DNA from 2 places in the Ruegeria sp. CDSB086 genome. Region 2 is predicted to be linked to the other one. Evidence: riboswitches for the same ligand, from Rfam matches in the RefSeq annotation. Region 2 holds a riboswitch; the other holds the start of a gene.
The links. Region 2 has a riboswitch for cobalamin ahead of AC2FIO_RS17835 (hypothetical protein). Riboswitches for the same ligand answer to the same signal wherever they lie in the genome.
Positions count from the first base shown of each region.

Region 1: another riboswitch for cobalamin. It lies ahead of AC2FIO_RS22350 (metal ABC transporter ATP-binding protein); the one in region 2 lies ahead of AC2FIO_RS17835 (hypothetical protein).

Region 1 covers NZ_JBXWOV010000018.1:22,391-27,686, forward strand. The annotation lists gene AC2FIO_RS22340 (bifunctional aspartate transaminase/aspartate 4-decarboxylase) at 1-115, opposite strand, end outside; gene AC2FIO_RS22345 (DUF998 domain-containing protein) at 565-1,314, opposite strand; cobalamin riboswitch at 1,857-2,067, shown strand; gene AC2FIO_RS22350 (metal ABC transporter ATP-binding protein) at 2,207-3,055, shown strand; gene AC2FIO_RS22355 (metal ABC transporter permease) at 3,048-3,950, shown strand; gene AC2FIO_RS22360 (metal ABC transporter solute-binding protein, Zn/Mn family) at 3,947-4,846, shown strand; gene AC2FIO_RS22365 (hypothetical protein) at 4,929-5,171, opposite strand.
Region 2 covers NZ_JBXWOV010000009.1:48,907-54,202, forward strand. The annotation lists gene rsgA (ribosome small subunit-dependent GTPase A) at 36-1,064, shown strand; gene AC2FIO_RS17830 (alpha/beta hydrolase family protein) at 1,073-1,930, opposite strand; cobalamin riboswitch at 2,075-2,294, shown strand; gene AC2FIO_RS17835 (hypothetical protein) at 2,379-2,786, shown strand; gene AC2FIO_RS17840 (protein-tyrosine phosphatase family protein) at 2,794-3,291, opposite strand; gene AC2FIO_RS17845 (DNA polymerase III subunit gamma/tau) at 3,449-5,200, shown strand.

The DNA.
Region 1 (5,296 bases), on a different contig from region 2:
TGAGGTATGGCAAAGCCATCTGCCGCGCCTCTTTTTGCGCCAACTTAATAAGTTCGTCTTTGATTTGGAAAGGACTTAGGTTTTCAAATTTATGCAGGTTGAGTGATTCTGGCATGACATCAAATCCTTGCGTTAAAACAGATGACGTAGTTTAGCGGATCGCATGCAAGGCAATGTGTCAATGAAAACAACACTATTTGATGGGAACGGCGTAAAACCGAGAATTACGAGTCTTCATTTCAAGCCTTGGCTGTAACCATTTTGCAAGGCAGACAGGGTGATGGAAATTGCGCCGACGCTTTGGTCTCAGTGCTGACATCCCACTAAAATTTGCAAGGTTCACCATCTGCGCATTGCTGCCTTTCGTGGCCGCCAAAACTGCGCAAACAGCGAATGTCCAGAAGGTGGCCTGCTCTACCAACACCGTTCCTTGATGGAACGACTGCTATCTCCGAGGCAGGATGTAAGGAATGACCGCTTCGAGCTGATGGCTGTCATCCAAATTGGGGGCAGAGAACGATCGCTCTGAGCCCACTTTGGCCAATGCTGCACACCGCAGGAAGGTCAGTTTTGAGGCAAAATTGAAGCAGCATATAGTCCCAGCGATATAAATTGGAAGTAGATCCATGCTTCGAGGAGGCGTTGGAATAAGCCTTGTGTTACTGGCATCAAGAAAATTGTGATAAACAAACAGAAGCCGACGATTGTAGCTGGCGGCGCCAAGCGCCGCAGAAGCGAATTTGGTGGGGCAGTCAGGCTGAGGATCAGCAAACCGATCAACGCAAGCGGATAAGCCGTCACCGCAATTGCCATATGAGCAATATGGACCAACGTGCTTGTCATGTTCTCGTCGCTGCCTCGACTATCACACCCCGCATCACAAGGCAGAAAGGCGGCAAGTATCAAAAGAATGGCGTAAGCGGATAGAAGCAATATCGAGATTCGTTTTGTCCTGCTGCCTGGGAGGCAACTGTTTAGTCTTGCGAGGAACGCCAGAAGCCAAATCTCTGTCGGTATGAAGACGGCATAGTTGGTCCACGTCGCCAAGGGGGCCCCTACAGCCCCGAGTGCGCTCATGAATTGGTCGATATGCGAATAGTTGGGGGTCAGTGCACTTATGATGCCCACGCCTATCGCCAACCAAAGTCCACTAATAATGGGCAAAACGACAAGGCTTATTGATCGTGAGTTGCCCCAGAGAGTTATCCGCAAAAGCTCTGCCCCTGTGTTGACGCGCACGCTTCTTAGAGCGATTGCCCTGACGAGTTGGCACCTTCCGTCTGGCAAGCCGATCAGAACACGTCGCTCATCCATGTCAATCACAGAGTGGGATCACAACTTCCAGAATCTGGCACCGGTAAATCAGTAGCCTCCGTTCAGGTGCATCTGATCGCTTCCGAAAGCAGACCTTTGCGCCATCGCGGCATTAGTCAGCTTTGTCCCGCTTATCGGAAGTTTGGCTACTGTTTTGCGAAAATCCGCTTCTTCCTCAAACCAAACACTTTAACTTAGTTCGACAACCGCGGTTGCACCTTGCCGCAACCGGCGTCAGACTATCCAAAACACCCCGCTCAGACGGCAATCGATCAAATAGATCAATCGCTTAACATCGGCACCCCGTCAGGCGAATAACCTGCGATGTCAAAGACCCAAATCATCCCACTGCAGACAAAAAAAGTCCGGGCAGAATAAATTCAGTCAAAAAGACCGTTGGCGTGGGTCTGAAGCTGCAAGAAGCGGGGCTCGTGTAGTATCCACCGTTGCCTCACGTCTACCGCGTCCTCCGTAGTCGACCGGTGACTGGAACGAATAGCCATCCCTCACAGGTTTGCGCTCTTGTCGAATCAAATCAATTCGTATTTTGTCCTCGCGATGGTTCCCGACTGTATTTTGCGGTCAGGGATAAAAGGGAATACGGTGCGGTTCTGTAAAAAGGCCAATTCCGTGACTGCCCCCGCAACTGTAGGCGGCGAGCGACCCGAGATCGTCCACTGGGCAATAGCCTGGGAAGGATCGGGATAGCTTTGACCCGCAAGTCAGGAGACCTGCCATCCGAAATTTATGAACCTGGGCGGGGTGTCCCAGAGGGAGATGACAATGTTTCAAGCGGTCCGTACCGTGCACGACTTTGCGCTCGCTTTGCCCCTGTCCAAACACAGGAGGCGTTGCCGTTGTCATTGCAAAAAGCTGACACCCAAAGGGGTAAGTGTCTGACAGAATTCAGCGTTCCGGCGCTGGTCGCGGGGGCTCTGGCGCTGTCGGCGCTCTTGTGGCTCGCGATTTACGCGGTGATTTGATGTCGGCCGTTTTGCAAATCCGCGATCTGACGTTGGGCTACCGCGACCTGACATTGTTTCACCGCCTCTCCATGGATATCGCGGCCGGAACGACCCTTGCCGTTCTTGGTGCAAACGGGTCGGGGAAGAGCACTTTTGTAAAGATGCTGCTGGGCTTGATGGATCCGCTTTCGGGCAGTTTGACTTGGCCGCAAGGGCGTCCTCGTGACATCGGGTACCTGGCGCAGATGACCGAGTTCGACCGCCGATTTCCCATCCGTGTGAGGGATCTTGCCGCGATGGGGGCATGGCGCGGGTTTGGTTATCGTACCGGGCTGGACGCCGCCGCGCGCGACCGGATGGCCGCCGCGCTGGATGAGGCCGGGGTACTGGATATCGCTGACCGGCCTCTGCATATGCTATCAGGTGGGCAATTGCAGCGCGCGCTGTTCGCGCGGGTTATCATGCAGGACGCGCCGCTGATCCTGCTGGATGAACCGTTTGCCGCAGTCGACCAAAGTACCGAAGCACATCTATTGTCGATTATCCGCCGATGGCGCGATGAGGGGCGCGCGGTGGTTTTGGTGGTGCACGATCTTTCCTCGGTGCTGGATTATTGCAGCCACGCGCTGCTTTTGGGCGGGCAAGAGGCGACCCACGGACCGGTGAATGACGTTCTGACACCAGACCGGCTGGTTGCACAAGGATACCTTTCGGAAAGTCAGGCGTCCTGGATGTTCCGTGGCACCCATTCAACACCGGAGCACGCCAATGTATGACCTGATCGTCGAAATGTGGAGCTTTGCCTTCATGCGTCGCGCTTTTGTGGCAACCACGGTTTTGTCGGCTTCGGTCGCGCCGGTGGGGGCATTTCTTGTTCTGCGTCGCCTATCGCTGGCTGGTGAGGCCATGGCCCATGCGATTACGCCAGGCATCGTCATCGGCTTTGTCACGGCAGGCTTGTCAGTCATGTCACTGCTGGTCGGAGGGCTTATCGCGGGTGTTGGCGTCGCCATTTTGACCGCCTTTCTTGCACGCCGGACAATCCTGCGCAGCGATGCCAGCCTTGCCTCGCTGTATCTGATCGCATTGGCGGTGGGTATCTTTATCCTGTCTGCAGCAGGGTCCGCAGTTCCACTAAAAAGCTTCCTGTTCGGATCAATCCTTGGGATCGACGACGCGTCGATGGTCCTTGTCGGCGGGGTGGCGACAGTAACATTGCTGGCATTCGCCGTTCTGCTTCGTCCGCTGATTGTCAGCACCTGCGATCCGGTTTTCTTCGAAACGCAGACGCGCCGACCGTGGTTGGTAGATCAGGGTTTTATGCTGCTGTTGGTTCTGAACCTGCTGGCCGCGTTCAAAACACTGGGAACGTTGATGGCCGTTGGCTTGATGATCCTGCCCGCAACTGCGGCGCGCTATTGGGCCAGTACGATCACCGGGCAACTGGTCCTGGGTTTTCTGTTTGCCTTGTCCAGTTGCTGGATCGGCCTGACCCTGTCCTACCTGTTCCCGGACACGCCGTCCGGCCCGGCGATCGTTTTGGTTGCCGGTGGGTTCTTTCTGTTCTCGGCCATTTTCGGTCCCCTTGGTTTTGGCAGACGAATGCGCAAACCGTCTGTTTCCAAAGACATCCCCATTGCCCATATTCAACAAGAAGAGAGAGCACAATGACTCTTGTGAAGTCACTCTATGCCGGCATCGCCTCTGTGTCGTTTGCTTTGGCTGCATTGCCGACCGTTGCGGCAGAAGACAACGTCAAGATCGTCGCCAGCTTTTCGATCCTCGGCGACATGGTCGAAGAGGTCGTGGGCGATCTGGCCACAGTTACGACAATCGTGGGCCCGGATGCGGATGCGCATGTGTATCAGCCTTCGGTTGCAGATGCGAAGGCCGTTGCCCAGGCGGATATCATCTTTGTCAACGGTCTGGGCTTTGAGACATGGTCCGATACCCTGATCGCTGAATCGGGCACTGACGCAACCGTGCACGTTGCCACCGATGGTATCACGCCTGTCACAGTCGAGGGCAAAATCGACCCCCACGCTTGGAACTCGCTGTCGAACGGCATGATTTACGTGACCAATGTGGCCGACGTGATGACAGAGGCGATGCCCGAGCACGCCGAAGAAATCGCTGCCAATGCTGCGGCCTATATTGCGCAGCTTGAGGCGCTGGATGCAGAAACCAAGACGAAGCTGGCAGGCCTGCCTGCCAATCGCCGCACGGTTGTGACTGCACATGACGCATTTGGTTATCTGGCAGACGCCTACGGACTGACTTTCCTTGCGCCGGTTGGCATCGATACCGAGGCGGAGCCATCAGCCAAGGATCTTGCTGTTCTGATTGATCAACTGAAGGCGGATGGTGCTGCGGCGCTGTTTGTTGAAAACATCACAAGCCCTACTTTGATTCAGCAAATCTCGGATGAAACCGGTATCGTGATTGGTGGACGGCTTTTCTCAGACGCCTTGTCGGAACGCGGTAGTCCGGCCACCAGCTATCTCGCGATGTTCCAGCACAATCTGAACACTCTGTTGAACGCGCTTGGGAACGCAACCGCAAGCTAACTAGTCTTTAGGTACGGGGCGGCGCCTGAACCGCCACCCCCCGTACCGTGCATTGGAACAGCGGGTTCTTGGTAATCGTCCCCTAGTCCGGCTTCCATCCATCTTCGTATTCTCCCAAAGTTCGGGAAAGATCCAACAGCGAGGCGAACAGTCTTGCGTAAACGTCCCGTGACATCATGGTCTTGTTGTCATCCAACACTTGCAGAAGATCGACGACGCCCGAGGCAAAGGCATCATAGACCAACTGGTCCGCGGGCGTTGGGTCCAGGGTCCATATATCGTGCGTGTCGTAATACCCTACGGGTTGGGGATCGTCGTCTATCATTTGTCCGCCTCATTTTGGTGAGGCGCATGTAAGTGATAAGAAGGCGAGCACCAGTGATGTGGCAGGAAGTCACAAGTTTTTGGCAACGCCAAAAATGCGAATCCGATATCGCGTTTGGCCGTTGA
Region 2 (5,296 bases):
CAGACGGCTTGCTGTACCTGAACACAGGCAGAACAATGTCTTTTACACTTTCGGACCTGGGATGGTCCTCACACTTTGCCGCACAACATGCGGCCAATCCTACATGCGCTCCCTTTCGCATCACAGCCGTTCACCGTGATCGCCTGATCGGCGCAAGCATCAACGGTGAAACACCTCTGCTCACCCTGATCCAACCGACGGGCGACTTTGCCGTCGGAGATTGGGTATTGGCGGATGATCAAAACCGGGTTCAACACCTGCTGGAACGCCGCAGCCTGTTGAAACGCCGCGCTGCCGGAACCGCGGCCGAGGTCCAGTTGATCGCCGCCAATGTGGATGTGCTGTTCATCGTCAGTTCCTGCAATGCCGACTTCAATCTGGCCCGGCTGGAACGGTATTTGGCTTTGGCACATCAGGCCGGGTGCTATCCGGTCGTCATACTAACCAAGGCCGATACCTGTACCGATCCTAGTAATTTCTCCAAAGCAGCCGAGTCGCTGGCTCCGTTTTTGACCGTACTGGCAATCAATGCTTTGGATACCCTGGACGTGCAGCAAGTACTGTCCTGGTGCCCTCCTGGACAGACCGCTGCATTGGTTGGCTCATCCGGTGTCGGCAAGACAACATTGGTCAACGCCATGACTGGTCTGGATGAGGCAACGTCCGGTATTCGCGAGAACGACGCGCGCGGGCGGCACACGACAACTGCCCGCGCGTTGCATCCGATGCGGAACGGAGGCTGGCTGGTCGATACACCCGGCATGCGGGCTTTGCGGTTGCTGGATGCACAAGATGGCGTCGATGAGGTCTTTTCCGACATTCTGGAATTGGCCCAAACCTGCCGCTTTTCCGATTGTCAGCATCAGGCCGAGCCGGGATGCGCTGTGCAGGATGCGATTTCCATCGGATCCCTTGACACAGAGCGGCTAGAGCGTTGGCGAAAACTGCGGCGCGAAGATGAAAGGAACTCGGAAACCGTGGCGCAGTCTCGCGCGCGCGACAAGGCCTTTGGTAAAATGGTACGATCGGTGAAGCAGGACAAGAAATCCCGCAAAAAGCTGTAAGTACCGGCTCAGGCGATCAACCGGGGCCATATGGCCGCATTTCGGCGCGCAAATGCGCCGATGTGGCCAACCTCGGCCAATCCAAAGTCCTTCGGCGACAACTGATGCCGGCGGGCTTTGGGACCGTAAAGATCGGCCAAGCGCCAAACCGCGTTCGGCGGCACCACCTGATCATCGTCCATTGTGAACAGATCAACGGGTGTTTCCGACGCAGCCCAACGGGCGTCTGGAAGGCTTTTGCCGATATCCGGCACGTAGCTCAGCGCAGCGGTGCACCATTTGCGCCACTGCCAGTAGACACGTGCCGGAAGGTCCGAGCCGAACCCAAGTGCCTTGCCCGGCAGGTATCCCAATGCCTTAACCAGCAATGGCGGGTGGGCATACCAGAACATTGTCGCCAGTGCGCGATACGGCCAGGGGTGGTCGGATAACGTCACCAAACCTGAACAGACACAGATCATCCGGTCGATCTGCTCAATATCGGGCTGAATTGGCCCCAGCATTCCACCCACCGAATGGCCAATGCTCCACTGCTGGGCGGCGGGAAATCTGCGTCGCATTTCAGCGCGAGCAGCGGGCATGTCGATCAACGCCCAGTCAGCCATCGTGGCCTGCGAATCGCGCAGGCGCCCGTGTAGAGAGTGGCCAAAATCGCGATAGTCATAGGTCAGACAGGCCATACCCTGTTCTTCCACCAACCACCGCGCAAAATGCTGGTAATAGTCGCGCGGTACGCCTGTGGCTGCATGGACTACAACCGCCACATCAGGTGCCGAGGCAGGCATATACAGCCGTGCCGACAGTTCGGCCTCTCCGGCAGAAAACGTGAAGTCTTCGGTCAAAACGACCGGAGTGTTGTCCAACATGGTGCCCTCGCAAGCATCTGAACTATTCGGTTCACATATGGCATATCGGCGCTTTTGCGCGACTAGAGTCAACAGATTTTCAAAGTGACCAAGCGTCCACTTGAACGATGGAAAACAGCCCGCTTGACTCAAGCCACCTACAACCGCTAGCGATGAGGTGATGGTTCTCGTCCTTATATTGGGGCGGGATGAAAAGGGAACTCGGTGCGGTCCAGCCCGGCAAAGCCGGAACGGACCAAGGCCGCGACTGCCCCCGCAACTGTAAGCGGTAAGCAATGCCGAAATACCACTGGCCGAAAGGCTGGGAAGGTCGGCAAAGCAATGACCCGCAAGTCAGGAGACCTGCCATCAAAGTAAAAACCGAAACTCGGGCGGGGTGTCCGGGCAGGCCTTCAGTACGCTGAGTTCCCTGTTCCACGTCCCCCGCTCACCGCGCGGAGGGCGCATTATGATCTGGAAGACAACGACCCACGAATTCACCGCCACCCTGTGCCAGAAAACGGGGAAAACCTGCCCCGCATTGGCCCAAATGGCTCGGTCATTGGCCGAGGCGATGGCAACAGCACAACCAATGACGACCAGCGAATTTGAGGTGGACGGCTCCAGCGAACTGACCCATTGCGATGAGGGTTGCACCGCACGGTTTCGCGCCAGCCCGGCCCGGATCAGGGTCTATTGCGGGGCAAACACGGGCGACTCGGCCGACACGTTGGACGAATACGCCGATATGATGTTCAACCCTGACTTTTCCACTCTGCCTGCTGGTGTTTTGGCGGCCTTGCCTTGCGCCATGCTTCAGGCATCGTCCCTTGCACCGCGTCCATCGCATCAGGTTGTTCAACAAGCCACGGCCTGATCCTAGTTCACCGATCGCTCTGGGCCGGTTTCATGGCCCAAGCCATCTGCTCATCCGTTTCCACCGCACATGGTCGGGCCAAGCGCAGCCGGTTTAGCGCGTGGTTTGGATCTTCACCGCTTTCCACCATGAGCCTCAGCGCGACCATCCCCGACCGCCCACAACCGCCCCGGCAATGCACCAGCACGCGTCCACCGTCGGACAGAACCTGCCGGGCGGCTGCGCTGGCTTGGGGCCAAAGAGTTTCGATTGGCAGGGGCGGCGTGCCAAAATCCTCGACCGGAAGATGCACCCAGGTAGCGGACCTGCTTTGAACGTCTCGACCAAAACCGCCTGCGCCGATCTGCTGCATCTCGGCCTCGGTGGTCATTGAAATCACCAGATCGGGGTTCCAGTCCTGTATCACCCTCAAATCGTCCACATACCCACCGCCGCCGCCAGGCAAAGGGGACAGCGCCATGGTGCCTGAGCCAACAGGCAGCGCGTAGATTGCAAATTTTGCCAAAGCTTATGCTCCTACTGCCACCGGCCCACCAAATTTTGACAGCCGGTTTATCCCGCTTACAGACGCGGTCCAAACCGAAATTCCACAAAGCCTGCTGTGGACGCGGGCGGCCCGGGTCTCTACGCTGCATTTCTGACACGAATCTGACAGAGCAGACATGACCGAAACGCCCAGCCCCGCCTATCAGGTTCTTGCCCGCAAGTACCGCCCTGAAACCTTTGCAGATCTGGTTGGACAGGACGCAATGGTGCGCACGCTGAAAAACGCGTTCGAAGCGGATCGGATCGCGCAGGCCTTTATCATGACCGGTATTCGCGGCACCGGCAAAACCACCACCGCCCGGATTATCGCCAAAGGTATGAACTGCATCGGTCCCGATGGTGAAGGCAAACCAACGACCGAACCTTGTGGTCAGTGCGAGCATTGCGTTGCCATCATGGAAGGACGCCATGTCGACGTGATGGAGATGGACGCCGCCAGCCGGACCGGTGTGAACGACATTCGCGAGATTATCGACAGTGTCCGATATCGTGCCGCCAGTGCGCGTTATAAGATTTACATCATCGACGAAGTTCACATGCTGTCGACCAGCGCCTTCAATGCGCTGCTCAAAACGCTCGAGGAACCGCCCGAGCATGTGAAGTTCATCTTTGCGACGACCGAAATTCGCAAGGTGCCGGTGACCGTACTGTCCCGCTGTCAGCGGTTCGACCTGCGCCGGATCGAACCTGAGGACATGATCGGTCTGCTCAACAAAATCGCCGCAGCGGAAAACGCACAGATCGCAGAAGACGCGCTGGCTTTGATCACACGCGCGGCCGAAGGATCTGCGCGCGATGCGACCTCGCTGTTGGATCAGGCGATCTCACATGGTGCAGGGGAAACAAGCGCCGATCAGGTTCGGGCAATGTTGGGCCTTGCAGATCGCGGGCGCGTTCTGGATCTGATGGACATGATTCTGCGTGGCGATGCGGCTGGGGCATTGACTGAGTTGAGCGGCCAGTATGCCGAAGGGGCCGATCCGCTGGCTGTTCTGCGCGATCTGGCCGAGATCACCCATTGGGTTTCCGTGGTCAAAATCACGCCCGATGCCGCCGATGACCCCACCGTTTCACCGGATGAACGCGCACGGGGTCAACAGATGGCCGAGGCGCTGCAGATGCGGGTGTTGACACGCATGTGGCAGATGTTGCTGAAAGCGCTGGAGGAGGTCTCTGCAGCACCCAACGCGATGATGGCCGCCGAAATGGCAATCATTCGTCTGACCCATGTGGCCGATTTGCCAAGCCCCGAAGAGCTTATCAAACGACTACAGGATGCACCTCCCCCCCCACCAAGCGGGGGACCTGGCGGAGGTGTGGCTGTGCCAACTCATGCACCTGCACAGGCGACGTCCTCTGCGCATCTCTCGGCGCAACGCGGGCCTGCAGGGGCGCCCACTGCAGCGCTTGCCCAGGACGTCCAGACCGCGCTGGCACACTATCCAACCTTCGAATACGTGGTCGAACTGATCCGCACGAACCGGGATGTAAAACTGTTGGTTGAGGTCGAAAACGGCGTGCGTCTCGTCTCGTATTCCCCGGGACGAATCGAGTTCACGCCGACGGACAAAGCGCCGACCGATCTGGCGCAAAGGCTTGGTTCGGCCTTGCAACGCTGGACCGGAAACCGATGGGCCGTCTCAATTGTGGCCGACGGGGACGCAGCAACAATCGCCGAGGTACGAGACGCGGCTGATCTGGCGTTGAAAGCACAGGCCGAACAACACCCACTGGTTCAAGCCGTTCTGATGCAGTTTCCAAAAGCGCGCATCAAGCGGATCGAAACCCCGGAAGAACGCGCCGCCAAGGTCGAAACCGAAGCCCTGCCGGAGGTCGAAGACGAATGGGATCCGTTCGAGGAGGATTGATCCGAGCGACCAAAGCGGAAACACTCCCGCGCTGCCGGGCCCAACGGGAGGAAAGGTCTTGCCAAAGACCTTGACGACGGGCGGGAAAAGCTCTCC